Regions from separate parts of the Ureibacillus sp. MALMAid1270 genome, predicted to be linked through region 1. Evidence: riboswitches for the same ligand, from Rfam matches in the RefSeq annotation. Region 1 holds a riboswitch; the other holds the start of a gene.

Evidence for each region. Region 1 has a riboswitch for FMN ahead of ribE (riboflavin synthase). Riboswitches for the same ligand answer to the same signal wherever they lie in the genome.
Region 2: linked by a shared signal. The riboswitch ahead of ACOQFO_RS14235 (ECF transporter S component) and the one ahead of ribE (riboflavin synthase) in region 1 are both predicted to bind FMN.

Annotation. Positions count from the first base shown of each region.
Region 1 is NZ_JBMIRP010000037.1:57,773-69,395, forward strand. Features, by position in the region: gene ACOQFO_RS04515 (MFS transporter) at 1-238, shown strand, start outside; gene ACOQFO_RS04520 (DUF5957 family protein) at 289-444, opposite strand; gene nspC (carboxynorspermidine decarboxylase) at 759-1,898, opposite strand; gene ACOQFO_RS04530 (saccharopine dehydrogenase family protein) at 1,899-3,125, opposite strand; gene ACOQFO_RS04535 (hypothetical protein) at 3,452-3,595, shown strand; gene ACOQFO_RS04540 (GntR family transcriptional regulator) at 3,910-4,290, shown strand; gene ACOQFO_RS04545 (DUF1648 domain-containing protein) at 4,317-5,423, shown strand; gene ACOQFO_RS04550 (L-lactate MFS transporter) at 5,529-6,788, opposite strand; gene rlmD (23S rRNA (uracil(1939)-C(5))-methyltransferase RlmD) at 7,240-8,601, opposite strand; FMN riboswitch at 8,808-8,939, shown strand; gene ribE (riboflavin synthase) at 9,246-9,884, shown strand; gene ribB (3,4-dihydroxy-2-butanone-4-phosphate synthase) at 9,899-10,513, shown strand; gene ribE (6,7-dimethyl-8-ribityllumazine synthase) at 10,543-11,010, shown strand; gene pdaA (delta-lactam-biosynthetic de-N-acetylase) at 11,049-11,623, opposite strand, start outside.
Region 2 is NZ_JBMIRP010000095.1:107,129-118,751, reverse strand. Features, by position in the region: gene fabI (enoyl-ACP reductase FabI) at 1-382, shown strand, start outside; gene ACOQFO_RS14250 (cupin domain-containing protein) at 427-744, opposite strand; gene ACOQFO_RS14245 (TlpA family protein disulfide reductase) at 825-1,547, opposite strand; gene glnA (type I glutamate--ammonia ligase) at 1,735-3,069, opposite strand; gene ACOQFO_RS14235 (ECF transporter S component) at 3,459-4,040, opposite strand; FMN riboswitch at 4,308-4,481, opposite strand; gene ACOQFO_RS14230 (hypothetical protein) at 4,890-6,134, opposite strand; gene ACOQFO_RS14225 (RNA polymerase sigma factor SigX) at 6,124-6,663, opposite strand; gene ACOQFO_RS14220 (ATP-binding protein) at 6,921-8,696, opposite strand; gene ACOQFO_RS14215 (response regulator transcription factor) at 8,689-9,405, opposite strand; gene ccsB (c-type cytochrome biogenesis protein CcsB) at 9,618-10,805, opposite strand; gene resB (cytochrome c biogenesis protein ResB) at 10,844-11,623, opposite strand, start outside.

The sequences.
Region 1 (11,623 bases):
AACTTTTTCACTAGGAATTACTTACATGGCAGATTTAACACCGAAAGAATTACTTCCAACAGGAAATTTATTATGTGGTATTTTCTTCAGCATAGGGAGCTTGATGGGACCATTTATCGGTGGATTGTATTTACAAGTCATCGAGGGGATTAGTTTCCTAATTTTTATGGCAGTTGTTCTACTATTAATCTTCTTAACCGTTCTATTATTTGGTAAAAAATTTAAAGTGTTAACATAAGGTAGGGTTCACCCTACCTTAATTAATTTATTACAATGTTGATCCACTATCTAATTAGAATCTTGAGTCTTCCGATTAAACCAAAGAAATGTAACAATTACAAAAAGTATTGAACTGTAAACAGGCAAGAATTTTACCCCAATTGGTTCTTCAAATATTAACATGCAAGTTTTTTTCATTTTATTTGCTCCTTTCGTGTATGTCATAATCTTATCTGTTTATTTACTTCTAAAAAATGGACTCTATATTGATTTTGGAGTAAGCCTTGGGACTGAGAAGAGGCGGGGTTATGCTGGAAAGTGATTGATAATAGAAATAAAGGTGTGTGGATAATAGACAAATCCCAGGGGATAATAGACAAACCTCAAGGAATAATAGACAAATCCAAAGTGATAATAGACACCTAGCAAAACTTATTAGAAACACACCTAGCCAAGTACTCGCGGGTGGGGATAAAGTAAAAAGGATTGACCTGAAAGTTAAACTTTCAAGCCAATCCTTTTATTTTGATTAAAATCTATTAAGACAATCTATTTCGATAGTCTTCATATCCGAAGCGACGAACGACTTTTACGCCTTCTTCTTCGTTATATAGGCAAATACTTGGTAGATTTACGCCATTGAACATATGGTTTTTAACCATTGTGTAGTGAGCCATATCTGTGAATACTACTTTGTCTCCTGCTTTTAAAGGTTGATCGAAAGAGTAATCACCAATTACGTCACCAGCAAGACATGTCATACCACCTAAACGATATGTATGTGCCTTATCGTTAGGCGTGCTTGCTCCGATGATTTGTGGGCGGTATGGCATTTCCAACACGTCTGGCATATGACATGTCGCAGAACTGTCTAGGATAGCAATATCCATACCATTTTTCACAACATCAAGAACTGTTGTAACTAGATAGCCTGTATTTAACGCAATCGCTTCACCAGGCTCTAGGATAACATGTACATCATATTTCTCTTTAATATAGTTGATCAGATTGACTAACTTGTCCACATCATAATCAGGACGAGTAATATGATGACCACCACCAAAGTTTACCCATTTCATTTGATGTAAATATGGGCCGTATTTTTCTTCAAAGTGAGGAAGAATACGTTCTAGTACATCTGAGTTTTGTTCACACATCGCATGGAAGTGAATTCCTTCAACTCCATCTAACTCATCTGGACGGAATTGGTCGAATGGAATACCTAAGCGTGAGTTTAATGCGCAAGGGTCATATAACTCAGTCTCAACTTCTGAGTACCCTGGATTTACACGTAATCCAATTGAAACGTGTTTGTCTAAGCTTTGGATTTTTTCTTTGTATTTATTTAATTGATCAAATGAGTTGAAAACAATGTGATCAACGTATTTTAAATACTCGTCGATTTCATGCTCAGCATATGCAGGTGCATAAGCATGAACTTCTTTTCCAAATTCTTCGTAACCAAGGCGAGCTTCAAAAAGAGAACTTGAAGTAATCCCTTTTAAATATTGCCCAACCATCGGGAATGTTGAAAACATTGAAAACCCTTTTAGAGCAAGTAAGATGTCGCAACCAGTTCTGTCTTGTACTGATTTCAAAATCTCTAAATTACGTTTCAGCAAGCGCTCGTCAACTATATAACTAGGAGAAGGCACCTGTGTCCAATCTATTTGTTTCATTTATTTCGCCTCTTCTTTTTCAAGTTCAAGGTCGATTAGTTCAGGATTGAAGCTTTCTTGCCATGGAAGACCCCATTTATTTAAAGCTTCCATGAATGGATCTGGATCGAACTCTTCTACATTATATACACCTGGTTTTTGCCAAGTGCCGTTCATTACAAGCATTGCACCAATCATAGCTGGTACACCTGTTGTATATGAAATTGCTTGTGAACCAACTTCACGGTAACACTCTTCATGATCACAAACGTTATATACATAGTAATTTTTTTCTTCTCCGTCTTTTACACCACGGAAAATACAACCGATGTTTGTTTTCCCTTTTGTACGTGGTCCAAGAGAAGCTGGATCTGGTAATACTGCTTTTAAGAATTGAAGTGGTTGAATCATTTTGCCTTCGAATTCAATTGGCTCAATGGATGTCATACCAACGTTTTCTAAAACTTTTAAGTGCGTAATATATTTTTGAGAGAAAGTCATCCAGAAACGGATTTGTTTAATCCCTTTAATGTTTTTAGCTAAAGATTCTAATTCTTCATGGTATAGAAGGTACATATCTTTAGGTCCGATTTCAGGGAAGTTATACACTTCTTTGAACTCTAAAGGTTCTGTTTCTACCCATTTACCTTCTTTCCAGTAACGGCCATTCGCAGTAATTTCGCGAATGTTAATTTCTGGGTTGAAGTTCGTAGCGAAAGGATAACCATGGTCACCAGCGTTAGCATCTAAAATATCGATATAGTGAATTTCATCGAAATAATGTTTTAATGCATATGCCGAGAATACGCCTGTTACACCTGGGTCAAATCCGCTACCAAGTAGTGCAGTAAGACCTGCTTTTTCGAATTTTTCTTTATATGCCCATTGCCATTTATATTCAAACTTAGCTGTTTCAGGTGGTTCGTAGTTTGCTGTATCTACATAATGAACACCTGTAGCTAAACATGCATCCATAATTGTTAAGTCTTGATATGGTAAAGCTACGTTAATTACCACATCTGGTTTAAAACCATTGATTAATTCAATAAGTTCGTCCACATTATCCGCATCTACTTGCGCTGTATGGATAATAGTTTTACCGCCGTCTAATTTTTCTTTTAAAGCGTCACATTTTGACTTTGTTCGACTAGCGATCATGATCTCCTCGAACACTTCTGAATTTTGTACACATTTGTGTACCACCACGCTAGCAACACCGCCAGCACCAATAATCAATGCTTTACCCAATTCCTTATTACCTCCTTAAGTTGAAACATTTGATTTTAATGCAAATCAAACAAGATTTGCACAATAAAACAGATTATACCGAATTATTTTTTTAGTAGCAATTACTTTACTCTAAATTATTAGCTTAAATAGATAAGATTTTCTATTAATAGTTCACATTTAATAATATCTGTTAAAATATAGTTTAATCTAAATTAATAAAATTATTATTTAATGTTCTAAAAGAAATAACATAAGGATCTTTGAATGAATAGATAGGTGAGTTTGAAATTGGAAAGAAAGATAGTAAATCTATTTTGATAAATGTTTCTGCAGGGTCAATCATAATGGCAATCGGTATTTTTTTGTTAGGTGCAATACATCAATTTTCGACGATAGAGCATAAGTTAGGAGATGCTATTTCATTCATTATTTTTATTTCTCGTATGGATCGTGATGATTGGATGCTTTTTCACATCAATGTTCAATAAAAAGTATCGCCATGATTATTTATTTCATTCTATTATATATTTTGGAGCAGGAACTTGGTTGGAGAAAGTTCTTTTAAATTTCAACTTTTAGTGATGAATGTTTTAGCTTGGGTTGTATTAGCCCTATTAATAATAGAACTGTTTTTGTTGCTTCAATCTAAAGTAAAGCGCGCTTCTTTTAGTTAAAGAGGTGCGTTTTTTTTATAAATTTAGTTGTTTGTTCTAGTAAAAGTAGAACAAACTTGTTATAATAATTATAGAACATATTTTATCAATTTATCATTAATCAACAATCAGATTGGAGGTCGAAGAGGATGATCATTCAAATTGAACCGGATTCAGAAAAACCAATTTATACACAACTAACAAATCAAATTATTGAAGGGATCGCACGAGGAACTATTAAACCGGGTGATTCACTACCTTCTGTTAGATCATTCGCTGCAGATCTTGGTGTGAATATGCACACTGTCAATAAAAGCTACCACGAGCTTGAGAAGAAGGGCATAATCCAAATTGTCCCTAAATCAGGTGCGGTGATTATTAAACAAGAAGGGTACGATGATACAACTTATCAAAAGTTGAAAGATGAAATGCGTCCATATGTTGCGGAGGCAATTGTTTTTGGTATGAATGAAGCAAATATACAACAATTGGTAAAATCCATTATTACCGAATTAGATAACAATAAGTAAATTTTTATAGAGGGAGGGGACTTTCTATGTCGTTTTCATTAGGTTTAAGTATCGCAATTATCTTTTTCCTAACAATTGTGCAAACTGTTATACCATTCTTGGTTAAAAGAACTGTAGTGTTTGGGGTGACAATTCCAGAACAATATATAAAAGAGAAAAAACTAATTCAATATAAGAAACAGTATGCTTTCATTACTTTCATCATCGGAATGGTCATTCTAGCTTGCTACCTTTTCTGGGCATTAAATAATCAATTAAGTGAAGATCAAATCATTATGGTAGGCGTATTTATTGAATTCGCCATAATATTACTAAGTATGTCGTTCTATTTTTATTATCATGGAAAAATAAAACAATTAAAGCAAAAGAGTAAATGGATAGAGAATTTGAAGCAAGTAAAAGTGACAGACCTTTCTATTCGCTCACAGGATGAAATGCTACCTTGGTACATCTATCTATTTCCAATGGTCATTACAATAGGGTTAATTATTTATACAGTGATGAATTATGAATTACTGCCTGAAAACATCCCTACTCATTGGGGACCAACTGGAGAACCGGATGCCTTTACGAAGAAAACTCCGTTTACTGCCGTACAAATGCCTGGATTTTTACTGTTAATGCAAATTATGTTTTTAGGCATTCATATTGCTACGAAAAAATCAGGTATTAAGCTAAGTGTAACGAATGCATTGGCTTCTAGAAAGCGTCAACTTGGTATGAGGAAATATTCTAGTTGGTTAATGATTTTAGTATCTCTTGCAATTACAATTCTTTTTACGTTTTTCCAACTAACAACGATTCACCCGAATATATTTGATGGATCACCTTTACTGTTAATCATTCCATTTGTTATTCTAGCTATCATCTTAATCTCTACAATTACTTTTGCTATTAAAGTTGGTCGCTCAGATAAACAAATTGACCCTGTAATCGAAGGAAATATTACAGATATAGATGAAGACAAATACTGGAAAGGTGGTCTATGGTATTTCAATAAAAATGATCCTTCAATTTTTGTTGAGAAACGATTTGGTGTCGGCTACACATTAAATTTTGCCAACCCAATCGGCTACCTTATTGTGATACTTCCAGTGTTAATAATTTTATTTGTTTCGATTTTCTTAAACTAGTTCAATTTACTTCCACGTATGTTTAAGCATATTTCTCTTCCATAAATCTATTAAAAAAACGCCCTACTTGTTAGAGTAATAACAAGATAGGGCGTTCTATATTTTTTATGAAATTGTTGAAACATCTCCAATTTGAAGATCTTTCTCTTTTTGTTGTTTCTTTAATTTTTTCAGATCGAAACGAATCCATAATGAAATACATAATGAAATTCCGATTAATAATGAGAATAAGTAAAAAACAGGAATATAACTGTTTGTTGCATTTCGAATTGTCGTTACAATAATTGGACCAAAAATTCCACCCAATGACCAAGTAGTTAATAAATACCCGTGAATAACCCCTAGCTGTTTAGTACCGAATAAGTCACTTGCAAACGCAGGAAGGTTAGAGAATCCACCGCCGTAACAACTTACTACAAGGAAGATGAATAATTGGAATAGAATTACGTTCGTTGTAAATGGAAGTGTAACGAAAGTAATTAATTGAATGACAAAGAAAATAACAAACACATTATGGCGACCAATATAGTCTGAAGCAGCAGCCCATAATAAACGACCGCCTCCATTAAATAATCCCATTAAACCAACCATTGTTGCAGCTCCTGCAACGGATAATCCTACAATTTCCTGAGCCATTGGTGAAGCTACAGAGATCATCATAATACCTGCTGTAACATTTACTAAGTGCATAGACCAAAGCATCCAGAAATGTTTTGTTTTTACTGCTTCTCTAGCAGATAGTTGTGCAATTGGTTGAATACCTGCAGTTGATCCACCGTACTTATCAACTAACGGGTTTCCAACTGGTGGTGCAATATATAGAGCACCAAGCATCATTAAAATTAAATAACTAATTCCTAAAATGAAATAAGTATTTGAAATGCCAACTTGTCCCATTAAATAAGTTGCAACAGGAGCAGTAATTAACGCACCAGATCCGAAACCAAGAACGGCCATACCAGTAGCCAATCCTCTACGATCTGGGAACCATTTAACTAACGTTGATACTGGTGCTATATAACCAATACCCATACCTAAGCCACTTAACACCCCATATGTTAACCAATAAAGAACTACAGAATCTGTAACGATGGCTACACCAGCACCAGCTTGTCCAGCTCCAAATAATAGAGCTGCTACAATTGCGGATTTACGTGGACCCATTTTCTCTACTAAATTACCAAATAATGCAGCAGCAAATCCAGCTAATCCCATCATAATGGTAAAAGCAATGGTAACGTTTGTAGTACTCCATCCCATTTGCTCTGTAATTGGATTTTTATAAACGCTATATGCATATGCACCACCTATCGACAGATGTATAGCAATAGCTGAAAGTGCAATTAACCATCTATTTTTATTCATAATTTCTCTTTCAACCCTTCATTTTCTAACATTTGAATTTTTCGCGAATAATTCTTGATATAAAAGATAACATTTTATAAAAACATTTTGCAATAGAAAAAATAGAAAAATATTTTCTTTAAATAGAATTTCTGTAGGTTAAAAGAGAAAAAATGTAGTTTTCTGTATTACAACAGAGTTAATAAAATTTAATGAAACCTAATGAATAAAGGGGTTTCTTTGTTATGGAAATGATTAGTACAGTTGTAAAATGGAATGAGACAGAAATTTTCAGCATTAAGCAAAATATAATGTATTTTTTAAGATTGTTTCATAGCAATTCAATATGATCTAGAGAAATCAGTTTTAGAATAGTATTCTATTATTATTCATTTGATGTATAATTATACAATCGATAAATGAAAAATGGTGCTTAAACAGTAGTTCTAGTTTAAGCACCTATAGAAATAGATTATTTATTTTTCAACGTCAATTTAGCAACAATCTCCACTCTTGCTGTTTGAGGGAACATATCGACAGGTTGAATATAGTCAATTTTATAAAGTTTCGAGAGTTCACTTAAATCCTTCGCAAATGTGGATGGGTTACAAGATGTATAGACAAAACGTTTTGGTTTAATTTTTAACACAGTCTTGATAAAGCTTGGAGCAAGACCTGTGCGCGGTGGATCGACTGTGATGACATCTGGAATAAACCCTTCGCGACGCCATTTTTCAAGCCATTCTTCTGCAGTCCCTGTGTAGTATTTAGCGTGTGTAAACCCGTGATTACGGGCATTCTTTTTCGCATCGATAATACTTTCCGGAACAACGTCCATTCCTCGTACTTCTTTTGCATCTTTTGCTAACCATAAACCGATTGTTCCCACACCACAATAAGCATCAACAACGGTTTCTTTCCCTGTTAACTCTGCTGCTTTTTTTATTTCATCATATAAATGGACTGTTTGTTCAGGGTTTAGCTGGAAGAATGCTCTTGAAGAAAGATCAAATGCAAGCTCCCCTAGTTTTTCATGAATTGTTTCTTTCCCATATAAAGTAATAGTTTCATCACCAAAAATGAGCGATGTTTTTTCTCGGTTTACATTTTGTGTAATTGACACGATGCTTGGGTCAATTTTTAACATTCTCTCAATGAGTTCCTCTTTGTGAGGTAGTTCTTTTCTAGTTGTCACAAGACAAACTTGAGTTTCACCTGTTGAGATACCTGTTCGTACGACAATTGTTCGAACTAATCCATTTAAAGATTTTCCATCATAGATGGAGATGTTTAATTTTTGCAAGATTTTGCGCGTTCCAACTGTAATTTTTGAAGTAAGCGGGTGTTGAACTGCACACTCGTTAATATTTAATAATTTATTTGTTCCTTCTGCATATAGGCCGGCATATACTCGTTTTCCTTCTTTTCGTACTTGGAAGGAGCTTTTATTTCTATAGTGCCAAGGGTCATCCATACCAATTGTAGGTCGAACATCAAGTGAATCTGCGATTTGCTTTACATACTTTTCAAGAGATTGAACGACCATGTCGCGTTTTTCTTTTAATTGACCTTCATATGTTAAGTGCTGAAGTTGACAGCCTCCACATTCTGCATATACTGGGCAACTTGGTTCTTGTCGATATGGTGATGTAGTTCGTATGTTTAAAACTTCTGCTTCCGCAAAGCTTTTTTGTACGTTCGTAACTTTCACAGTTACAACTTCCCCTGGAAGAGCACCTTTTACAAACACTACGTTTCGTTTGAAAAAGCCTACACCTTCGCCATTAATACCTAATCTTTTTATTGTTAAAGGAAATTTTTGACCAACTTCCATCATTACTTTTTCGCTCAAGAGCTTTCACGTCCTTAGTACTTCAATTCAACTTATACTACTTTATATCGAAGCATGAAAGTATTGCAAGTGAAGATTATTGTTAATACTAGGATGGATAATGTTTCTTATATTAGACGATACTTTATTTAGAAAATTTTACTCGCAATTACCTTGAATTCGTGATATTCTAAAACTAATCGAATATTATTGTCCTTCGGGGTCGGGTGAAATTCCCAATCGACGGTGATGAAGCAATTCTAAGCCCGTGAGCTCTTTTCGAGCAGGATTTGGTGCAAGTCCAAAGCCGACAGTTAAAGTCTGGATGGGAGAAGGATGTAAATGTAAAAAGCTATTAATCATTTATTAATGGTTTAATTTCTTATTGCATTTTTGCATGAATCAGACACTCCCACTTATTTTGTAAGTGGGATTTTGTTTATTCTAAAACTCTTTTTGAATGTATTTCAAAAGAGCTTTTTAGTCATGCGCAGAAAAAATACTCCCAAACCTCTTAGGCTAAATTGCTTAAGTGGTTTTTTTATTTATTTCTAGCCTTATAAAAATAAGTAATAGGGAGAATAGCTAGATTTGTTGTTAAATCGTTAGAAGACCAAATTTATTAAAATTTAAGTAGAGGTGAAGTTATGTTTACGGGGATTATTGAAGAAATAGGAAAAGTAACAGCAATTAAAAAAGATTCAACAAGCATGGAACTTACAGTACATTGTCCCAAAATCTTAACGGATGCCCACTTAGGAGATAGTATTTCGGTTAATGGTGTTTGTCTAACGATTACAAATTTGCAAAGCGATAACATGACAGTTGATGTTATGCCAGAGACAGTTAAAGCAACCAATATTCATCAACTCAAAATTGGTGATCGTGTCAATTTAGAACGAGCGATGTCTGCAAATGGTCGTTTTGGAGGGCATTTCGTTTCTGGCCATGTTGATGGTTCAGGAACAATTCGTAGTATTAAACCGGTTTCCAATGCGGTTTATATCGAAATAGATGTTGATAAGGAAATTGCCAATAATTGTATACCAAGAGGTTCTATCACAATTGATGGGACAAGTTTAACAATATTTGACGTTACAGAGCATAGCGTTACAATTTCGCTTATTCCGCATACTCATGCTGAGACAATTTTAGGGATGAAAAAAGTTGGTGATCAAGTAAATATTGAAACAGATTTACTTGGAAAATATGTAAAACACCATTTACTAAATAGAGAAGAAAAATCGACTATAACGCTAGATTTTTTAAGACAAAATGGATTCTGAAGGTGGTCGAGATAATGTTAAATACTATAGACGAAGCATTAATAGATTTAAAAAAAGGAAAATCAATTATCGTTGTAGATGATGAAAACCGTGAAAACGAAGGTGATTTAGTAATACTTGCAGAATATGCAACACCTGAAAATATTAACTTCATGGCAACTTACGGCCGTGGTCTTATATGTACTCCAATTACAGAAGAATTAGCTGAAAAACTTCAGTTTAATCCAATGGTTGAAGATAATACAGATAATCACCAAACTGCATTTACTGTAAGCATAGATCATATTGAAACGACAACAGGTATTAGTGCATATGAGCGTTCGTTTACTATTCAACAATTGATGAATCCAAATGCGAAACCTGAACATTTTCGTAGACCGGGTCATGTGTTTCCGCTAATAGCAAAAACAAATGGAGTACTAGAAAGACAAGGACACACAGAAGCTGCTGTTGATTTAGCTATTGCATGTGGAAGTTTTCCGGCAGGAGTAATTTGTGAAATTATGGCTGATGATGGCACAATGTTACGTCTGGATGGACTATTAGACTATGCGAAGGAACATGACTTAAAAATCATTTCAATCGAAGATTTAGTTCAATATCAATTAAAAAATGAAAAATTAGTATAAATTAACTTTAATGAAAAGAGGAAACTAAAATGGGTAAAATATTTGAAGCACAATTAATTGGAACTGATTTAAAAATTGGAATTGTTGTAGGACGTTTTAATGAATTTATCACATCAAAATTACTTTCTGGTGCAATAGATGGTTTAAAAAGACATGGAGTAAGTGAAGAAAATATAGATGTTGCATGGGTTCCAGGTGCATTTGAACTTCCGTTTATAGCAAAACAAATGGTTGAAACAGGGAATTACGATGCTGTTATTGCATTAGGAACTGTTATTCGTGGAGCGACGAGCCATTACGATTATGTGAATAATGAAGCAGCTAAAGGTATAGCGAAAATTGCATTAGATACAAACGTTCCAGTTATTTTTGGACTTGTTACAACAGAAAATATTGAACAAGCAATTGAACGTGCTGGAACTAAAGCGGGTAATAAAGGTTATGATTCTGCGGTATCAGCAATTGAAATGGCTAATTTAAATAAAATGTTTAAGTAATACGAAAGGGACCTTGTGAAAAATAAGGTCCCTTCACTTTATTGTTTTTTTGTTTCTAAAGCATTATCGAGTACTAAATTATCTAATGATTCAAATGTATACCCTTGCTTCTTCGCTTCTTCGATAAACCTTGGAAGTCCTTCCGCATTATGCTTCGCCACAGTGTGCATTAGAATAATTGCCCCGGGATGTAATTGCTTCATAAGTTCGTTATAAGCATAATCTCCACCTTTTGTAGAGTTACGGTCCCAGTCCACGAAAGCGATAGACCAGAATATATGGCGATATCCGTGTTTATTGCCCACTTCTAACACTTTTTCACTAAACACCCCTTCAGGAGGGCGTGCATAGTAGGTACGCTCGACACCGGTTAATTGCTTCAATACTTCGTCGAATTTTTGCCATTCTTCTACCATCTTTTCTTCAGATAAATTGGCCATATTAGGATGACCATACGAGTGATTTCCGATGATATGACCTTCATTGACCATCCTTTTTACCAAGTCTGTTGCACTTTTAACATAATGCCCAGTTAAAAAGAAAGCTGCAGGTACTTTTTCTTTTTTTAGTGTATCTAAAATGCTTTCTGTATAACCATTTTCAAATCCATTAT
Region 2 (11,623 bases), on a different contig from region 1:
AGCTGCTCGTCCTTATATGACAGAAGGCGGATCAATCGTAACGATGACATATTTAGGTGCTGAACGAGTGCTAGACGGTTATAACGTAATGGGTGTTGCGAAAGCTGCACTTGAAGCTTCAACACGTTATTTAGCTTACGATTTAGGTGCTGAAGGAATTCGTGTAAACGCAATTTCAGCTGGAGCAATTCGTACTTTAGCAGCAAAAGGTGTTCCAAGCTTCAATACAATCTTACATCAAATTGAAGAAAAATCTCCATTAAAACGGAATGTAACATCTGAAGAAGTTGCGAACATGACAATGGTTATGTTAAGTAACCTTTCAAGCGGTGTAACTGGAGAAGTTATTTATGTAGACTCTGGATACAATATTATGGGATAAAATATGAGCACCTTACAATTCGTAAGGTGCTTTATTTATTGTATCTATTGATCATTCAGTGATTCATTTTTTATTTTCATTACAATAATATCCGCATCTTCTTTAGCAACTATACTATGTTTTTCAAATGGTTTTATATATAAAAGTTGCTCATTTGTTAACTCCACAGTTTTTTCTTCTACAGTGAAAGCTACAATTCCATTTCTAACAATAATAATCACATCACGATCCGAATGATGGGCAGGTATCTCTTCCCCTGTTTTTAACTGTATATTCATTACATCAAATTGATCTTGCGTAAAAACTTTTCCAGCTTTTTTATTCTTCTCACCAAGGATATAGGGTGTTTCAATAATCTCCATATTTTCAACCTCCATCTCGCTACATATAGTATACCGCAACCTATATCAGGTTATCAGGAGATGACTCCTATGTTTCTCTATTAATCTTCTAATATTTCGTCTAACATTTCACTTGTAAGTGGACCTATGATTTGCTTTTCGAGGTTTCCATTTTCATCAATGATATAGGTTGTTGGAATTGTTAATATTTCATAACTATCTGTAATTTCACGTGTCTCATCTAACAAAATGGGATATGTGATTCCGTAATATTCTCGAAAATCATGGATAACATCTATTCCAAGATCATCATAGGTAATATTTAATCCTAACAATACGACATCATGTTGTGAGGCTGATGTCTCGTAAAACTTTTGTAACTCCGGAACTTCTTCTTGGCATGGAGGACACCAAGTTGTCCAAAAGTTTAATATCACTTTTTTACCTAAGTAATCTGAAAGTTGAACTTGCTTACCATCTAATGTCTTTGTAACAAATTGTGGTGCCGGGTTTGATACATCCACTACTTCTGTTGTATTTATATCATGGGAGTGGTCGTGGTTTTCGTTTTCTGAGTGTGTATCTAATATAGAATCTTCATGATCATGTTCAGCTTCCTCATGTTTATCGCTTACTACTTCCTCGGATTCGTCCCCTTCATCTATTTCAGTTTCGTCAGGTTCCGCAAGCTCAATATCATAACTTCCTATAGGCATAGATTTATCGATTGTAAGTTTTGATTGAAATAAATTCGAATAGATTGTCCATACAATGACACAAACAATAACCACCAATATGGAGTAACTCAACCAATTTTTCCGCACACCATTCACCCCTTTAACTTAGCGAAAACTATTATTCAATCTTTATCAATATATGTTTTAATTTTTTCATCATGAAAATACAAATAGAAAAAGATTGCCTTGAGTTTTAACTTTCAAGACAACCCTTTGAATATATCAATCTATAAAAAAATGCTAGAGTTAAACCCTAGCATCTTTAAACAAACTATTAATACATTTGCATGTATTGTTCACGTTCCCATGGGTGAACTGTAATACGGAATTGATCGAATTCAATTTCTTTTGCTTCTTTAAAGTTTTCGTAGATATGTTCACCTAAAGCAGCTTTAATCACTTCATCATTTTCTAATTCCACAAGTGCTTCAGCTAATGAACCTGGTAAACTTTCAATTCCATTTTCTTTTAATTCTGCTGGGCTCATAATGTAGATATTGCGATCAACAGCTTCAGGTGGAGTTAAGCCATTTCGAATACCGTCAAGACCTGCTTCTAAAAGAACTGCCATTGCTAAATATGGATTCGCTGATGGATCCACTGAACGTAATTCAATACGAGTTGATAATCCACGAGAAGCTGGAATTCGGATTAATGGCGAACGGTTGCGAGCTGACCAAGCGATATAACATGGTGCTTCATAACCAGGTACTAAACGTTTGTAAGAGTTAACTAATGGATTTGTTACAGCTGTAAATCCACGAGCATGTTTCATAATACCTGCCATGAATTGACGAGCTGTTTCAGATAATTGTAATGGGGCACTTTCATCAAAGAATACGTTTTTATCGCCACTGAATAATGATAAGTTAGCATGCATACCAGATCCATTTACTCCGAATAATGGTTTTGGCATGAATGTAGCATGTAAACCATGTTTACGTGCAATTGTTTTTACTACTAGTTTAAACGTTTGGATATTATCACACGCATCTACTGCATTAGCGTATTTAAAGTCAATCTCGTGTTGACCTGGCGCTACTTCGTGGTGTGAAGCTTCAATTTCAAAGCCCATTTCTTCAAGCTCTAAAACGATATCACGACGGCAGTTTTCACCTAAGTCAGTTGGAGCTAAGTCGAAGTAACCACCAGCATCATTTAGATCCATCGTAGGTTCGCCTTTTTCATTTAATTTGAATAAGAAGAACTCTGGTTCTGGCCCTAAGTTAAAGCTTGTGAATCCTAGCTCTTCCATTTGTTTAAGAACACGTTTTAAATTAGAACGTGGGTCCCCAGCAAATGGAGTTCCGTCAGGATTTGTAACATCACAGATTAAACGAGCTACTTTCCCTTTTTCAGCTGTCCAAGGGAAAATTACAAATGTGTCTAAATCTGGTTTTAAGTACATATCTGACTCTTCAATACGAACAAAACCTTCAATTGAAGAACCATCAAACATCATTTTATTATCAAGAGCTTTATCAAGTTGGCTTAAAGGAATTTCAACATTTTTAATTGTACCAAGAATATCTGTAAATTGAAGACGAATAAATTTAACTCCTTCTTCCGTTACAATTCTTTTAATATCTTCTTTAGTGTATTTCCCCATTTAATTCACTCTCCCTAATATTTATGAACTAATTATTTAAGTATTAAGAAAGGTTTTTTTGAATGTAACAATAAATCAAAATTTGTATTTGTTACATTTCCTTTCTTACTTAACATCATTTTATTACATGTTATGTTTGTAATCAATACTATGTTATAAAATATAACATATGAATTTTAGATATTTATTATATCAAAAGTCGATGAGTTAAACAGGGATATTTACCTATTTTTCACTTCGCGTCTAGCGTTTATGTTAATTATCCTTACACAAATCAATAACAGTGTTCTACTTTTTGATACGAACATCACGGTTTTTCTTTACAAATAGAAAAGGCCAATCCATATGTGGATCGACCGTTAATTTATATAAATGAATTTTTTTCAGGTTTATTTTTGAATTAAATATTGAGAGCGTTGATTTTCAATCCAAGTTTTCATTGTTCGGAATAATACGATTGCAACGAACATTAACAAAATTCCTTTAATAACGTTGAATGGTAAAATTCCTAGTACGACTGTTTCGTACATGTTAAATTCCCATCCAAGTAATGATGCGTACATAGGAAGAAATGCAAAATAGTTTAATATGCTCATTCCTAACGACATAGTTATTGTACCGACGATTAAACCAACTGTTAACCCTTTTACGGAAGTGAATTTTTGATAGATGTAGTAAACAGGTAAGATAAATAGAATTCCTGTTGCAAAATTTGCCATATGTCCTACTGGCACTCCTGTTGGTGCACCTGAGAAAATCCAGTCTAGTAAGTTTTTAAAGAATTCCACTAGAATACCAGCAATAGGTCCCATAGTGATTGCTGCAACTAAAGGTGGCACGTCACTAAAATCAATTTGTAAAAACACTGGGAACCATGGTAGTGGGAATTTAATAATCATTAGTAAAAAGGCAATACTGCTTAACATCCCAATTGTTACGTATGATCGTAACTTTAAGTTTTGACGACGCATTACGAATCTCTCCTCTTTGCTGATTCAACTCGCAAGAAGAAAGGACAGCCTTTGTTTCGTTTCCTAAAATGAAAAACCCTTATGCAATGGAAGCATAAGGGAGAATAGGTATAGTTAAATAAACGTCTATTCGAGAAAAAAGCATGTTTAATAAGCGTTCTAAATAAAGTTTTAGATACACTTAAATAAGTATGGTTGTACTATTACTATACAACAATACTAAAACATACAGTTTTCTTTCATTTTGCAAACGAAAGACGGCCGTACCTTCATCTTCTCCCATCCAGACTATACTGTCGGCTTTGGAATCACACCAAATCCTGCTCAAAATTAAGCTCGCGGGCTTAAGAAGTTATGTTACATATTCCTCCAAGTGAATGGTCAGAATTGTAAACCTCTATTACCGCCGATCGGGAATTTCACCCTGCCCCGAAGATGAATCAATATTTAATTTTTTATTACGATTTCATTATAGCTCGTATATAGGCATCTGTAAAGATACTTGTTTGAATTCGAGACTTTTAGAATGGTATGGTTTAGGGTTACTTTTAGGGAGGCATTATTAATTACATTAATTCTGTAATAATGAGCAGTTATGAGGTTGATTTCATTTATTTAGTTATTATCGATTTGTTTATGGACATTCCGATTGCCTTTTTCATTCACTTTGTCCATTATCACCTTGTTTATGGACATTACAATTCCCATTTAATGTCAAATTGTCCATTAACATCCCATTATTGGTCAAATTTCAATTCCCCCTCTAGCTTTGTGTATTTATTTCCCATCTTTACAAACATGAAAAGGAACCCGCGCACCTTCAAGTACACGAGTTCTATTTCAGCAATGCTATTTATTGATTAACAATGGTAGTTTATTTGGTCCAACTGGGGTTGGTAGCGGATTTGTAAAATCAAATCCTCCCCAGTTAGATTGAATAACATTTTCAAATTTTACTTCCATGTCGAAACTAGCAGCAGTTAATAAAATTCCTTCTATCATTTGCATTGCATCGACAGGATTAAAACTTTCTAAATCTAGCTCAGATGCAAACTTAATAACTACTGTTTTTCCATTTACAGATACAGAATAATCTACTCCTGGCAAAATAACGGTTTGATAAACACCATTATCTTCCACTTTCATACTTTCAAGAGCTTCTTCAACAGTAGTAAAAGATCTTCGTCCATTAGTAGATAAATATTCTGACCCATTATCCTGAGTAAATTTAAAATAATTAAATTGTGTGAATTCAGAATGTAGCTTCAACGGTTTGCTCGGTTCACCTTCTTGATCAAATTCGACTGGTGTTCCATTTTCATTTAAAAATACTACTTCCTCATAAGCTTTAAAAGTATCAATTAAAGAACCTGTATATACACCCATCGTAGCAGTAGCCATATCGTAACCATGACCAGCTGGAAGTGTATGAATCACCTGATCTCCATCTTCTGAAATCGTTCCTTTGTATGGATGATAATCTTGGAATCCGATCGCAGCTTCATCTAAAATAGGAGCATAATAGTTATAAAGCTCAACTTCAGTTGGGTCTGGTTTTCCTAAGTCTTCCATTACTTGTTCATTCGGTATTAAAATCGTGAAAGGAACACTGTCTGCTTGATCACTGGCTAAACCTATATGAAAAACCGTGTATCCTTCTAAATCTTCAGGATAAACGGAAGTTCTTAAACTTGAAGCTGAGTCCTCAGCCATTATTCCGAATTCCCTCGTATCTTGAGCTGATTCACTTTCCGCCATTTCACTAGAAATAGCATTCAAACTAGCTGAATCTTCCGCTTTTTCCGTAGTAGTGAGTGAGTATTGCTCACCTCCACTATTCATCCGGTTCATTAGCGAAGGAATCATAAGTGCAATTAAAGCAATGGCAGCCACTGTTATGAAAGGAGGAATCCATTTGTTACGCTTTTTCTTGATTGTTATTATAGGTTCTTTCGTTTCTGAAGGCTCTTCATCAAAAACACCATCGTCTTTTAGTCGTTGCAGGATTTCATCTTTTGTTCGAGTATCTTTTACTTTTGGAACAGTTGAAAGTAGTTCTTCTATTTTGTCATCATCCCACTGATTATGACTCATATGACTTCGCCTCCTTATCAGTTTCTTTCGTCAAAATTTCCCGTAAGTGTTTAATCGCTCGATGCTGTGTTGTTTTTACTTTACCTTCTGTCCAATTTAAAATCTCAGCTGTTTCTGCAATGGATAGCTCCTGAAGATAGCGCATAATTACGACCATTTTTTGGTCACCTGTACATTTTTCTAATGCTTCTAGTAATTCTCTCAATTCATCGTTTAACTCGACGAATGACTCTGGTGATTTTGTCGGGGACACTAATTGGTTTGTTTCCCAATCAAAGGCATCGAACGTACGTGCAGCCCTCACTGTATTTTTACGAAAATAATCGATTGCTACATTTTTTGCGATGGCAAAAAGCCATGTTTTTTCAGAGCTTTTTCCTTCGAAACGATCATAAGACTTTAATACTCTCACATATACTTCGTGTGATAAATCCTCAGCAACAGAACGATTTTTCACTAAATAAATTAGAAACTGAAAGACGTCTTGATGATAAGTATCATATAAACGATGGAAAATGGATTCTTTCATCCATAACAACTCCCATTCTACTAAATTTGTCGTTTCAAACATTTAAAAGTTTCGGCTTATGTTTAATTTTTTATAAAAAAGCATATTCCCATCTCGCCATATTTAAACACTTATGTGTGATCATGGTATGTAGAAGACCCAATGATAAAAAGCCGATTAAGAACTTAAGTCGATCACCGAAATCGTCAGCCTAGCTTCCTTACTTATTTATATAAAAAGCAGGGAAAAGGCATTCCCTGCTATTGTAAACTATAACCTTATAATGGTAAATAAAAAGTAAATGTCGTACCTTCACCGACAACACTTTCAACCTTAATATTTCCTTTATGCGCTTCTACGATGTTTCTTGCAATGGCTAGACCTAAACCTGTACCACCTTTTGACCTTGTTCTTGCTTTGTCTGCCTTATAAAAACGTTCAAAAACGAATGGTAGATCCTCTTGAGGAATCCCTTCACCTGTATCTGATACTTTCACTTTAGCATACGACAGTTCAACTTCAAGTGAAACCGTTACACTTCCACCATCAGGAGTATGACGTATTGCATTATCAATTAAGTTCGTTAACACTTGCTCAATACGGTCTTCATCTAAACTTACATGTAGATCCTCTGACAGACCAGTAGCAAATTCTAAGTGGACATGCTTTTCTTTTGCAACTTGAGCAAATTTTTGTGTAATACGCTCTATGACATGAACAATTGGCATGTTTTCTTTAAATAACGTAATATTACCTGATTCCATCCGCGCTAAGTCTAACAAATCGGATACGAGACGACCCATTCGTTGTGATTCATCATAAATTATTCGAATCATTTCATTGCGCTCTTCCTCATTTCCAACTACATCATCAATAATCGCTTCTGAATACCCTTGTAACATTGCAATTGGAGTACGTAGTTCGTGAGATACATTAGCAATAAAATCAGAACGTAATTTTTCTAATTTCTTTTGCTCTGTCATATCTCGAATTACGGCAACTGCACCACGAATAGACTGCCCGTTATTTTTCAGAGGACTTATTGTTAAACTATAGCTAGAACCATTAATATCTAATTCTTCTTCTATTTTATCTTCAAAGTCGAGTACATGATCTAACATATGATAAATTTCTGCAGGTATCGGACTGACGTTATTTTCATCTTTCTTCAAATACCATTTTTGCAGTAATTTTTCAGCAGGTGGATTGCTTACTAAAATCGTTCGATCTCGATTAAAAGTAATTACCGCATCCGTCATAGAAGTTAGAATACTCGCTAATTGTTCTTTCTCTTGATTGATTACTTCAAGGTGATGTTTTAGCTGACGCCCCATCTGGTTAAAGGCTACCGCAAGTTGACCAATTTCATCGTTCTGAGTAGATGGTAACTGACTATCAAATTTCCCTTTTGCTAATTCAAAAGCATGTTCTCGCATTTTTCTGAGAGGCAATGTAATTTTACTGGATAAGAAAAATGCAAAGAAGGTTGTTAACAAGAAGGCAATAGCTGCGGATAAAAAGACAATTTTTGTTGTTTGGTTGGTCGTCTTGTGAATAGACTCGGGGTTTTGGAAAATAAAGATGGCCCCGTGCATTTCAGTTTCACTTTTTAACGGGTAACCTAACACAACATACGATTCAAGTTTGTTTGACTCTTTTTGTGAAGGAAGAATCATTTCATTAATCACTTGCTCGTCTGTTTCAAAAACTTTTCTAAATGCCTCATTTTCTAATATGCTCTCCTGAATCTCTTCTTTATTTAATCCTGTTTGGAAAGAAGAAGTAACTTCGTTAGGATTCGTTGCAATAAAAGCATTAGTGTCTTGATTCAATAAATCATCAATTATATCATCTAAAATAGTATCCACATCGTAGTTATTGACTATATTTGCGATTGTAGCAGCTGTATTACTAATAGATGTCTTTGCTTGTTCTTTGTGATAGTTATCAAAGAACTCTAAAATTAATACCGTGAAAATGAACAATACAAATGAAACGAGAAGCAATATGGTTGCCCATAGCTTCCCGACGATACTATTCCATATTCTAGTCATTGACTACCTCAAACTTGTAGCCAACGCCCCAAACAGTGACAATCATTTTTGCAGCATTTTCAGAGACACGGTTAAGTTTTTCACGTAAACGTTTTACATGAGTATCTACAGTACGTAAATCTCCAAAGAAATCATAGTGCCAAACTTCTTTTAGTAATTGCTCACGGTCAAATACTTTGTCTGGAGATTTTGCTAAAAAGTATAGTAACTCATATTCTTTAGGTGTAAGGTTCACTTCTGTTCCATCTGCAGTTACACGGTGTGCATCGTGATCAATTGTTAAATGTGGAAATACTACTAAATCCTTTGAAGCAGATGTATTTGATACAGGTGAGAATGCTGTAGAGCGACGTAGAATTGCTTTAACACGTAATACAACTTCACGAGGACTGAATGGTTTAACGATATAATCGTCTGCACCTAGCTCAAATCCTTGTACGCGGTTTGCTTCTTCACCTTTTGCAGTTAGTAAAATGATTGGTGTAACTTTCTTTTCACGCAGTTCCTGACAGACTTGAAGTCCATCTTTCTCTGGCATCATAATATCTAATAAAATACAACTGTATTCTTTCTCAAATGCTTTTGAGAGAGCAACTTCGCCATTTTCAGCTTCATCTACTTCATATCCTTCTCGCTCTAGATACATTTTTAACAAACGACGAATTCTATCCTCATCGTCTACGACTAATATAGAAATATTTTCAGACATAGGTTTTACCCCTCTCATTCTTCTCTACTATTATTGTACTATTTATGCAAAAAAATGAAAAGATTATAAAGCGAAACAGTCATTTTGTCAGTATTTAAATGCTATTTCAATAGTGCCATACTACTTAATTAATAATATCTATGTAAATGTTAAATAGAAAGAAAGCTCTCCTAAAACAAGAAGAACTTTCTATTCAATCTATAAATAAGATATTAAGCGTAAGAGTGTAAGCCTGCTATTACTAAGTTAACTACAACTAAGTTAAAGATTATAATTGCAAAACCAATTAATGCAAGCCAAGCACTTTTGTTGCCTTCCCAACCTTTAGATAAACGTAGGTGAAGGAATGCCGCATAGAATAGCCACGTAATAAGAGCCCATACTTCTTTTGGATCCCACCCCCAGAATCGGCCCCAAGCTTCTTGTGCCCAAATCATTGCAAAGACAAGTGCACCTAGTGAGAATACAGGGAAACCGATTAGAACAGAACGATATCCGATTTCATCAAACAATTGTAAATTTACTTTCTTAACTAGAGGATTAAGCAATTCAATAATACGTCTTCTTGTAATAAGACGTATTAACAAATAGATTACCGTACCACCTATTAACGACCATACTACTATCGTTAATTTTAACGCGTGAATAAATGCTGGTACTTCAATTAACGGATCCATAGCTCCATCCGTTAAAGTAGTAGATTCATTCATACCGAAAATTGCAGGAACATTATATGAAATTTTTTGTTCCATTCCGTTCTTATCGATGTATGAATATTCCGCTTCATATCCAGCAATATTGAATGCACCGGAAACGACAATATTACCTAATATAGCTACTAAGAAAAATAGAACGGCTTCAAGCCAAAAACGTTCTTTACCTTTTTTCTTACTATCAACAACTTTTAATAAATAAATTAAACCTGCAACTGCACTAATTGCTAGAATCGATTGTCCTAGTGCTGCTGTAATAACGTGGATTGTTAACCAATGGCTTTGTAAAGATGGAACAAGCGGTGTTACATCTTGTGGGAACATTCCTGCCCAACCAATGATTAATAAAGCAATCGGTAAAGCAGCTAAGCCAAGTGCTGTTACACGATACATAAAGAACATTAAAATGAATGCCCCAACTAGGAACATACCAAATGCTGTTGTAAATTCGAACATGTTACTTACTGGTGCATGCCCAGAATGAATCCAACGAGTAATAAAGTATCCTAAATGTGCTAGGAAACCAATGATTGTTACGACAATTGCAAGGTATCCCCATTTATTTGCACGATTAGTAGCACCATCTGGTTTTGAACTCTTAATCGAACCTCCAATTAATAACGTTGCAACTAAGTAGGCTATAAATGCAATTTCTAATAAATTACCACTTAAATCAATTAAACTCATACGGTGTGGTCACCATCCCTTTTAAATTCAAACTAGTCTTATTTTTCATCTTCTATTTCATGATCTTCTTTATCTTTTTCATCGTCTAACTGGTCGATATATTGTGGTAAATGAGCATGAGCAGTTACTGCATCGAGTTCTTTTTTAATGCCGAACCAGTTTTTGTTTGTATGAGCAGCTAAACGAATACGACCGCCCTCTAATTGCTCAACCCATATTCTTCGGTGATTCCAGTACGATCCAATTGTAACACCTAATAAGAAGATAAATGCACCTACGACTAATAGCGGTATTGTGTTATCTTTACGGATTGTTAACCCTGACATATTCACCGTATCTACGCCAGTAAATGCCATTTTGTATTCATTGTTACCAGTTGGCTCTACAGTTTGCTGAATGGCTACAAAGCTTATTTCTCCATCTGGATGGTCAGGTGTAATCATGTTAAAAATAAATGCTGGGTTATTTGGGTTTGGAGATAAAGTTTGTGGCTCACCTTTATCGTTAAATCCAGAGAAATCCGGGAAATATTTTTTCAATTCAACTTTTGTTGTTTCATTAATGATGTATTCTTTTTTAGGGTTTCTTAAATCGATCGTAATTTCCCCTAATGATTCACTTGTCTCTTTATTCGTTAAAGCAAATGTCATTTCTTTTAATTCGTTCAAACGGAAATCCATTTGATACACTGAAAAGCCTTCATGCTGTAATGGGTGGTTTACTCGAATGGAATATTCTTTTACCACTTCTAAATTATCAGTTTGACCTGGTAATGCATCTTCAGATTTTTTATACAGGATGACATCCGTTTGGTAATT